Regions from separate parts of the Pseudoduganella sp. GW821-FHT12E03 genome, predicted to be linked through region 1. Evidence: predicted binding sites of a transcription regulator. Region 1 holds the regulator's gene; each other region holds the start of a gene.
What was found. The regulator sigma-54, encoded in region 1, starts transcription at its own class of promoters, with help from an activator protein. The targets are predictions, from matches to a motif close to TGGCANGNAANCTGCTTT.
Positions count from the first base shown of each region.

Region 2: the regulator sigma-54 is predicted to act here: its motif matches at 1,573-1,590, upstream of AC1RRC_RS28685 (ammonium transporter).
Region 3: the regulator sigma-54 is predicted to act here: its motif matches at 1,284-1,301, upstream of glnA (type I glutamate--ammonia ligase).

Region 1 is NZ_JBXAQJ010000010.1:7,503-10,778, reverse strand. Features, by position in the region: gene AC1RRC_RS23845 (enoyl-CoA hydratase/isomerase family protein) at 1-711, opposite strand, end outside; gene hpf (ribosome hibernation-promoting factor, HPF/YfiA family) at 822-1,181, opposite strand; gene AC1RRC_RS23835 (RNA polymerase factor sigma-54) at 1,252-2,748, opposite strand; gene lptB (LPS export ABC transporter ATP-binding protein) at 2,754-3,276, opposite strand, start outside.
Region 2 is NZ_JBXAQJ010000014.1:39,348-42,623, reverse strand. Features, by position in the region: gene AC1RRC_RS28690 (zinc-dependent metalloprotease) at 1-1,363, shown strand, start outside; gene AC1RRC_RS28685 (ammonium transporter) at 1,639-2,841, shown strand; gene AC1RRC_RS28680 (DeoR/GlpR family DNA-binding transcription regulator) at 2,984-3,276, opposite strand, start outside.
Region 3 is NZ_JBXAQJ010000003.1:513,053-516,328, reverse strand. Features, by position in the region: gene AC1RRC_RS10050 (TonB-dependent receptor plug domain-containing protein) at 1-481, shown strand, start outside; gene AC1RRC_RS10045 (rhodanese-like domain-containing protein) at 534-992, opposite strand; gene glnA (type I glutamate--ammonia ligase) at 1,377-2,792, shown strand; gene AC1RRC_RS10035 (DUF4124 domain-containing protein) at 2,900-3,276, shown strand, end outside.

The sequences.
Region 1 (3,276 bases):
GGTTTCCATCACGGCCACGCCGGCCTGCGCGCGGAACGGCGCGGCAAAATCGGCAATCGCCTGCACCAGTTGCGCGCCCGGCGTCGCTGCCAGCAACGCCGCCAGCGCCGGCAATTGCGCCACTGGCACGAAGTGGTCGGCCAGGTCCGCGTACAGCGCGTCGGCCGCGCCCACCGTCACGCCCGTGACGCCGAGATAGCGTCCCAGCTGGCCCGGTGCATGCGACAGGAAATGACTGCCGCCGACATCCGGGAACAAGCCGATATTCACTTCCGGCATCGCCATTTTCGTGCGCTCCGTGACGATGCGCACGCCGCAGCCGGGTCCGCCCTGCGCAATGCCCATGCCGCCGCCCATCACCACGCCATCCATGATGGCGATATACGGTTTCGGGTAGTAATGGATCAGGTGGTTCAGCGCATATTCTTCCGTGAAAAAATCTTCCAGCAGCGCGCTGCCGCCCTGCGGTGTGGCTTTGCCGGCGTCATGGAAAAAGCGGATATCGCCGCCGGCGCACAGCGCTTTTTCACTGCTGCTGCGGATCACCACTGCCGCCACTTGCGGATCATCGCGCCAGGCCAGCAAGATGCCGGTCATGGCGCGCACCATGTCGAGCGACAGGGAATTCAATGCCTTCGGCCGGTCCAACGTGATAAACCCGGTTCCGTTGCTGATGTGGGTGAGGACATGTGTCACGACTGGTTCGCTCATGGCAGGCATCGCTGAATTGAAAGAAAGCTATTGTAGCGTCGCCATGGGAATAGTACAGGCGCAAAAAAGGGCGCCAACTGCGCCCTTTTCGTCCGAGTATCGGGGACCGCTTATGCGGTGGCGGCCGACTCGTCGTAATTATCCGGAAGGTGTTTGATCGCGGTGTGGTTATGCTCTTGTATCTTGCCTTTGTATTTCATAACCTGGCGATCCAGTTTATCGACCAGCGTATCGATGGCAGCGTACAAGTCTTGCGACAGGCTTTCCACGTACACGGTCTTGCCGGACATTCGCAGATTGATCTCGGCTTTTTGCCTTTTCTCTTTCTCGGTGAGGTTATCTACAGTCAGGATGACAGCAATATCAATTACTTGATCGAAATGACGTTTTACGCGTTCCAGTTTGTTCTGCACGTATTCGCGAATCGCGGGGGTCACTTCGAGATGATGTCCACTGATGGTGAGATTCATACACACTCCTAAAGATGAAGGTTCGTACGTATCACAGTTATGCTGTGGCGCGCAGGGGAACCCAGTAACACTACAGAGCTTTGCGCAGACTAACGGGCGGGATTTTCAATGCTTCGCGATATTTGGCAACAGTCCGTCGCGCAATTACCATGCCTTGTTCCCCCAGCATGTCCGCAATCTTACTGTCGGATAATGGATTTTTAGGGTCTTCTGCTCCTGTCAATTGCACGATCAGCGCCCGTATCGCCGTGGAGGACGCCTCTCCTCCTGCTTCTGTTGCGACGTGGCTGCCAAAGAAGTATTTCAACTCAAACATGCCATGGGGCGTGAGCATATATTTTTGAGTTGTTACACGAGAAATAGTGCTCTCGTGTAGACCCAGTGTATCAGCAATTTCACGCAACACAAGGGGCCGCATCGCTACCGCGCCGTGCGAGAAGAAATTCTTTTGCCGCTCAACGATGGCCTGGGCCACGCGCAAGATCGTGTCGAAGCGCTGGCGCATGTTTTTAATCAGCCACTTGGCTTCCTGCAACTGTGCGCCCATCGCGGATTCGCTCTTGCCCTGCTTCAACAAGTTCGCATACATCGCATTGACGCGCAGGCGCGGCATGACGTCGTTGTTCAGGGTCACTTGCCAGCCGTTGCGGGCTTTTTTCACAATCACGTCCGGCACCACGTAATCGGACACGTCCGATGCGAATTCCGCGCCCGGATGGGGATTGCACAGGCGAATCACCGCTTGCGCCTCGCGCAAGTCTTCATCGTCGCAATCGAGGGCTTTTTTCAGCTTGTTGAATTCGCGCTGGGCAAACCAGGTCAGGTGCTTGTCGACGATGACCAGCGCCATGCGGCGCGTCACCAGCGGCACATTCGGCATTTGCCTGATTTGCAATGCCAGGCATTCGGACGCGCTGCGCGCGCCCACGCCGGCCGGATCAAAACTTTGCAGCAAGGTCAGCGACGTGCGCAGCTCATCGAAGTCCACTTCCGCTTCTTCCGGCAGGCGGGCATGGATTTCTTCCAGCGACTCTTCGAGGTAACCGTTGTCGTCGAGCGCATCGATGATCAGTTCCATCAGGATGCGGTCGCGCTCTTCCGTCACCGTTACGCGCATTTGCTCCAGCAAATGTTCGCGCAGGGTGCAGTGGCTGGCTTCGATTTGCGGGCGGGAATCGTCGTCATCCGGACTCTTGGCCCGGCCGACATCGCTCCAGTCGCTGTCGCCGTCGGCCGCGCCGGCGTTGTCGCCCTCGCCGCCCTCGGCCCCGCCTTCATGCGGGGCGTCGCCATCGGCCGGCGCGGCGCCATCCGATGGCGGCTGCAAGGTGTCCGGCGTGGCTTCCGCGCCGTTTTGCACCGGCGCGCTGATGGCGCCATCGGCCAGCAGGCGCACCGAATGGTCGAGCGGATCGTCCAGGCGTTCCAGCAACGGGTTTTCGCCGAGGATTTGTTCCAGTTCCTGATGCAGCTCCAGGGTGGACAATTGCAGCAGGCGGATCGACTGCTGCAGCTGAGGAGTCAGCGCAAGGTGCTGCGAAGTGCGAAGTTGCAGTGACTGTTTCATGGTTCCTACATACGGAAATGTTCACCCAGGTAGACGCGGCGCACGGATTCGTCGGCGATGATGTCGTCCGGACGGCCCGAGGCTAGCACGGCGCCCTGGTTGATGATGTACGCGCGGTCGCAGATACCCAGCGTCTCGCGCACATTGTGGTCAGTGATCAGCACACCGATACCGCGCTCCTTGAGGAAACGGACAATGCGCTGGATCTCGATGACGGCAATCGGGTCGACGCCGGCAAAAGGTTCATCGAGCAGCACGAAGCGCGGATTGGTGGCCAGGGCGCGTGCGATTTCCACGCGGCGGCGCTCGCCGCCAGACAGGGACAGCGCCGCGTTTTCACGCAATTTCTCGATTTGCAGGTCCGCCAGCAGCCGGTTCAGCCGCTCGTCGATGTCTGCCTTCGCCAGCGGTTTGCCGTTGACCTTTTGGATCTCCAGCACCGCGCGGATATTTTCTTCCACCGTCAGCTTGCGGAATACCGACGCTTCCTGCGGCAGGTAGGACAGGCCCAGCGCCGCCCGCTGGTGG
Region 2 (3,276 bases), on a different contig from region 1:
GAACGCGCTGGCCAATCCGCTGACCGGAGAAATCATCCGTGGCGCCGTGACCCTGGGTTCGCAGCGCGTGCGGCAAGATATCCTCATCGCGGAAAGTTTGTTAGCGCCGTATGGAAAGAGCGGCAACAAGGAACAACTGGCCGAACAGATGGCGCTGGCGCGCCTGCGCCAGTTGTCCGCCCATGAGGTCGGACATACCCTGGGCTTTGCCCACAACTTTGCCGCCAGCCGCCATGGCAATGGTTCGGTGCTCGATTATCCGCATCCAGTGCTAAAGCTGACCGCGCAGGGCGAGGTGGACCTGGCCGATGCGTATGGCAACGGCGTTGGTCCGTGGGACGACTACATCGTCAAGCACGTGTATGGCCAGTTTGCCGGCGATGAGCAGGCGGCGCTGGCGCAACTGCGGCGCGAAGCGCAAGCGGCCGGGTTGACGTATGTTGGCGATACCGATGCGCGTTCGCCCGGCGCCGCGCATCCGCATGGCTTGCTGTGGGATTTTGGCCCGGACATCGTGAAAACCTGGGACAGTTTATCGGCCGTGCGCAAGCGGGCGCTGGACAACTTCAGCTTCAGTGTCTTGCCGGATGCCCGCCAGGCCGGGGAAATCGAAGCGCGGCTGGTGCCGGTCTACCTGCTGCAGCGCTATCAGGCCGAAGGGCTGGCGCGCCTGGTGGCGGGCGGTGAATTCGAATATGCGGCGGTGGCCGATATCCGGGCCGGCGCCGCGCGCGGCGGCGTGCGCCCGGTGGCGCCGGCCACCCAGCGCGACGCGCTGAATAAACTGGCGTCGACCCTGCAGGCCGAATACCTGGCGTTGCCGCCCAATGTGCTTGATGTGCTGACGCCGCCGTCGCAGGGCTATGAGCGCAGCCGCGAGTATTTCGACACCCGCATGGGCGGCGTGTTCGACGCGCTGTCGGCGGCCGAAGCGGGCGCCGCGCACAGCGCGTCGTTCCTGCTCGACGCCGGACGCCTGAACCGCCTCGCGTGGCAGCACGCGCGCGATGCGAAACAGCCGGGTGTGGCCGAAGTCGTCGGGCTGCTGTTGCAGCGCACCTGGCGGCGCGACGCGGTGCCCGCATCGGTGGCGGGTGGTGAAGCGGTGCAACTGGCCGCCAACTGGGTGGTGCTGGATACGGTCTTGCACACGCTGAACGGCGGCAAGCTGCACGCCGGCGTCGATGCCGAAGTGCGCCGCCTGCTGGCGGACTTTGCCGGCTGGCTCGGGAAAAATCCGGGGCAGGGCGTGACGGCGGCCAGCCGCCAGGAAGCGGCTACCTTCATCAAGGCCTACTTGCATGACCCGCGCAGCGTGAAATTGCGGCCGTTGCCGCCAGTGCCTCCGGGCGCACCGATTTGATGCGCGGTTGATGCACCTTGCAGCCGCGCCGGCGGGTGCGGCTGCCTGAAATGGTGCGCAGCGGGTGCGGCGAAACAATGCGCCGCACCATCATGGCGCTAAATCAATGCCCATTATTGGTGCAAGGCACTTGACGCACTCTTCGTGAGCAAAACAAGAAAAGCAGTCGAATCATACACTTAGTCATTTCAACACTTTTCGCACCAATTTGGTACGGAAATTGCTTGAACGCACACTCCTAGTTCAACTTTGCATTATTTTGGGGAGTGGTTTGAATGGCTGGTACACATTACGGCGCGGATGCCTTGTTCATCCTGCTGGGCGCCATCATGATTTTGGCGATGCACGCGGGGTTTGCTTTCCTGGAGCTGGGCACGGTCCGCAAGAAAAATCAGGTCAATGCGCTGGTGAAAATCCTGGTGGACTTTTGTGTTTCAGCCATCGCTTATTTCTTTGTCGGTTACAGCATCGCGTACGGCGTGAATTTCTTTGCCGGCGCTGAAGTATTGGCGGCAAAAAATGGCGTGGAACTGGTCAAGTTCTTCTTCCTGCTGACGTTCGCGGCCGCGATCCCCGCGATTATTTCCGGTGGCATCGCGGAGCGGGCCCGCTTCCACCCGCAAACCGCCGCCACCTTTGTCCTGGTGGGGCTGGTTTATCCGCTGTTTGAAGGCATGGTCTGGAACCAGCGCTTTGGTTTCCAGGCCTGGTTGCTGGCGACGTTTGGCGCGGAATTCCATGATTTCGCCGGGTCCGTGGTGGTGCATGCGATGGGTGGCTGGATCGCATTGCCGGCGGTGCTGTTGCTCGGTGCGCGCCGTGGCCGCTATACAAAAAATGGCGGCATTTCCGCGCATCCGCCATCGTCGATTCCATTCCTGGCGCTGGGCGCGTGGATTTTAATCGTGGGCTGGTTCGGCTTCAACGTCATGAGCGCGCAGGCGCTGGAAAAAATGAGCGGCCTGGTGGCGGTCAATTCGCTGATGGCAATGGTGGGTGGCACCCTGGTGGCCGTGTTCATGGGCCGCAACGACCCGGGCTTTGTCCATAACGGGCCGCTGGCCGGTCTGGTGGCGGTCTGCGCCGGTTCCGACCTGATGCACCCGCTGGGCGCGCTGGCCACGGGCGGCATTGCCGGCGCGATTTTCGTGTGGATGTTCACGCTGGCGCAAAACAAGTGGAAGATCGACGACGTGCTGGGCGTGTGGCCGCTGCACGGCCTGTGCGGCGCATGGGGCGGCGTTGCGGCCGGGATTTTCGGCGCGAAAGCGCTGGGCGGCATCGGCGGTGTTTCATTGGCGTCGCAAGTTATCGGCACCGTGACCGGCGTGGCGATTGCCGGCGCGGGCGGGTACATCGTGTATGGCGCGCTAAAGGCCACGGTAGGCTTGCGGCTGGACCCGGAACAGGAATTCCAGGGGGCGGACTTGTCGATTCACCGCATCACGTCGACGCCGGAGCGCGAGTCGAACTGGTGATATCGTGGGGCGGTAAGCCGCAGGCTTGCCGCCATCGCGTGCGGACCGGTGCTGCGTGTGGCGGCGGCGATGCATGCATGGCGGCTTTCGCGTTGCGAAAACCGCCCTACGCGATTGGCGTCCGCGACATGTTTGCGATCACTCAGGGCGCAGCGACGATCACTTCCACGCCGGCCTTCTCAAACGCGTCCGCCGCCTCGGCCGGCAGCGGCGCATCGGTAAAGAATTTATGGACCTGGCCGATGCTCCCTAGCCGCACCAACGCATGGCGGCCGAACTTGGTGTGGTCGGCCACCAGCCACACTTCGCGCGACTGTTCCATGATGGCTTGCGTGACCCGCACTTCGCGGTAGTCGTAATCGAGCAGGGTGCCGTCATTTTCAATGCCGGAGACGCCGATGATGCCGATATCGACCTTGAACTGGCGCATGAAGT
Region 3 (3,276 bases), on a different contig from region 1:
CGGCGGTTATGGCAAGCTTGATTTCACCCTGGCGGCCAATTACACCAAGACCGACGTCGACAAGGTGCCGACCACGGCACAGCTGGCGGCCCTGTCGCCGGCGCCGGTGCTGTTTGACCGCATCAACGTGCTGACCTTCACCGATGGCACGCCGAAGACCAAGTTCATTGCCAGCAGCACGTGGAGCCATGGCCCGTTCGGCTTGACCGCGCGCGCCACCCGCTATGGCAAGATCCTCGCGCCCGGCACCACGGCGGCGCTGGACTTCTGGCTCAGCGCGAAAACGCTGGTGGACCTGGAAGGCCGCTATGCGTTCACCAAGAAGCTGTCGCTGGCGGTGGGCGCGGATAACGTGTTCGACAAATACCCGGACCCGTTCCCTGCCACCTTGAACACCACCGGCAATGCGCCGTTCTCGAACTATTCGCCATTCGGACGGTCGGGGCGGTATGTGTATGCGCGCCTGAATTACACGTTGTAATTACAGGAAGCAAAAAACAAACCCCGGCAAGCCGGGGTTTGTTTTTGATGGATTAAGCGCCGACCCAGGGCAGCCCCGCCTTGCACCAGCCGCCCACCGTCTTGCGGTGGCCCGCGCCATCCTTGTCGCCCTCGAATCCTTCCAGGATGTCATAGCACCGCGTGTAGCCGGCTTCCGTCGCCAGCTTGGCCGAGTGGCGCGAGCGCACGCCGGAGCGGCACAGGAACAGCAACACCTGGTCTTTCGCCGCAACGGCATTGAGCTGCGCCACGAATTCCGGATTCGGTACGCCGCCCGGATAGGTGCTCCACTGGACCGCGCCATGCTGCCCTTCCGGCAAGGCCACACGGCCGACCCAGTCGCGCTCCGCGTTGGTGCGCACATCGATCAGTTTCACTTGGGAATCCGCTTGCAGCAGTTCAAAGGCTTCCTGCGGGGTGACCGCGCCCGCATAGGGCAGGGAAGTATCGCGCTGGCTTGCGCGTTGCAAAATGATAGCAATAGTACTCATGGCGATTTTCCCACTGAAGGTGACAATATTGCGTTTATTATAGTGCGCGAATCGGCTGCGCCAGATCATGGCAAGTATTGCTCAACACACGCCCACGACATGTTGCACCAGATTGATGCATTTTGCCGTTGTCATGATTTTTCGCACCAAGCTTGTGCAAATTTTTGAATATGCACTGTTTTGGTGCTATGTTGAGGATGCGCAAAAGTAGTGCATTGACGCGCCGCTCGATTCCGGAAGTCGTTGTTTGCAGAATGAAAGCAGTCTGTTCGTCAACATTGTGGCTTATGCTGGCACACTTCCTGCTTATACGTTTTACGAGTTTTAAGTCGCACGCACTACTGACCAGCGTGGGCTGACCCACTTTTTCACTAGGAGATACGCATGGCAATTACCGCCGCAGAAGTCTTGAAAATGGTTGAAGAACACGAAGTTAAATTCGTGGATTTCCGCTTTGCCGATACCCGTGGTAAAGAACAGCACGTCACCGTGCCGGTGTCGCACTTCGACATCGACAAGTTCGAATCGGGCCACGCTTTCGACGGTTCGTCGATCGCCGGCTGGAAAGGTATCGAAGCTTCGGACATGATCCTGCTGCCGGACCCGAACACTGCCCGTATCGACCCATTCTTCGAAGAAACCACCCTGTTCATGCAGTGCGACGTGATCGAACCGTCGGACGGCAAGGGCTACGACCGTGACCCACGCTCCATCGCCAAGCGCGCTGAAGCCTACCTGAAAGCTTCCGGCCTGGGCGACACCGCCTACTTCGGCCCGGAGCCGGAATTCTTCATCTTCGACTCCGTCAAATGGAAAATCGACATGTCGGGTTGCTCGGTCAAGATCGATTCCGACGAAGCTTCGTGGTCGACCGACAAGGATATCGAAGGCGGCAACAGCGGCCACCGTCCAACCGTCAAAGGCGGCTACTTCCCAGTGCCACCAGTCGATTCGTTCCAGGACATGCGTTCGGAAATGTGCCTGATCCTGGAATCCCTGGGCATTCCAGTCGAAGTGCACCACCACGAAGTGGCCGGCGCCGGCCAGAATGAAATCGGCACCAAGTTCTCGACCCTGGTCGAGCGCGCCGACTGGACCCAGAACATGAAGTACGTGATCTGGAACGTGGCCCACTCGTATGGCAAAACCGCCACCTTCATGCCAAAACCTATCGTTGGCGACAACGGTTCGGGCATGCACGTGCACCAGTCGATCTGGAAAGACGGCAAAAACCTGTTCGCCGGCGACGGCTATGCAGGCCTGTCCGACTTCGCGCTGTACTACATCGGCGGCATCATCAAGCACGCCAAGGCACTGAATGCGATCACCAACCCAGGCACCAACTCGTACAAGCGTCTGGTTCCAGGCTACGAAGCACCAGTGAAACTGGCTTACTCGGCACGTAACCGTTCCGCATCGATCCGTATTCCACACGTGGCCAATCCAAAAGGCCGCCGTATCGAAACCCGCTTCCCGGACCCACTGGCAAACCCATACCTGTGCTTCGCAGCACTGATGATGGCCGGCCTGGACGGCGTGCAGAACAAGATCCACCCGGGCGAAGCAGCGTCGAAAGACCTGTACCACCTGCCACCGGAAGAAGATGCACTGATCCCAACCGTCTGCGCATCGCTGGAAGAAGCCCTGGACGCACTGAACAAAGACCGTGAGTTCCTGACCCGCGGCGGCGTCTTCACCGATTCGATGATCGATGCCTACGTCGACCTGAAGATGACGGAAGTAACCCGCATGCGCCAGACCACGCACCCGGTCGAATTCGACATGTACTACTCCGTTTAACGGAGCCAGGCGCCTGTCCCGGTACGCCACGGGGCAGGCTCCACAGCAACGCGAGGACAGCCATGCTCTCCTCGCGTTTTTTTTACCGGATGTTGTATAGTCGGGGCATGACTAACTGGACCAGACCCGTCATTGCCGCCACGCTGATGTTGATGTTGCAAGGTGTGCAGGCGCAGCAAATTTTCCTGTGCGTGGATGCCGCCGGCCATAAGGAGCTGACGGATACCCGCAAGGGCCCGCATTGCCGGCCACTCGACGTGCCGGGCGGGCAAATTGCCGCGCCCAAGGCCCGCTCGGACAGCGCGCAGCGCCCTCGTGCGGCGGCCCAGGCCGCCACGGCGCCGTCGGACTTTCCCCGCGTCGACACCAGCGAACAGCGTGCGCGCGACGCCGACCGGCGCCAGATCCTGCAAGAGGAATTGAACGGGGAACTGGGCAAGCTGGCGGAGATGAAGCGCGAGTACAACAATGGCGAGCCTGAACG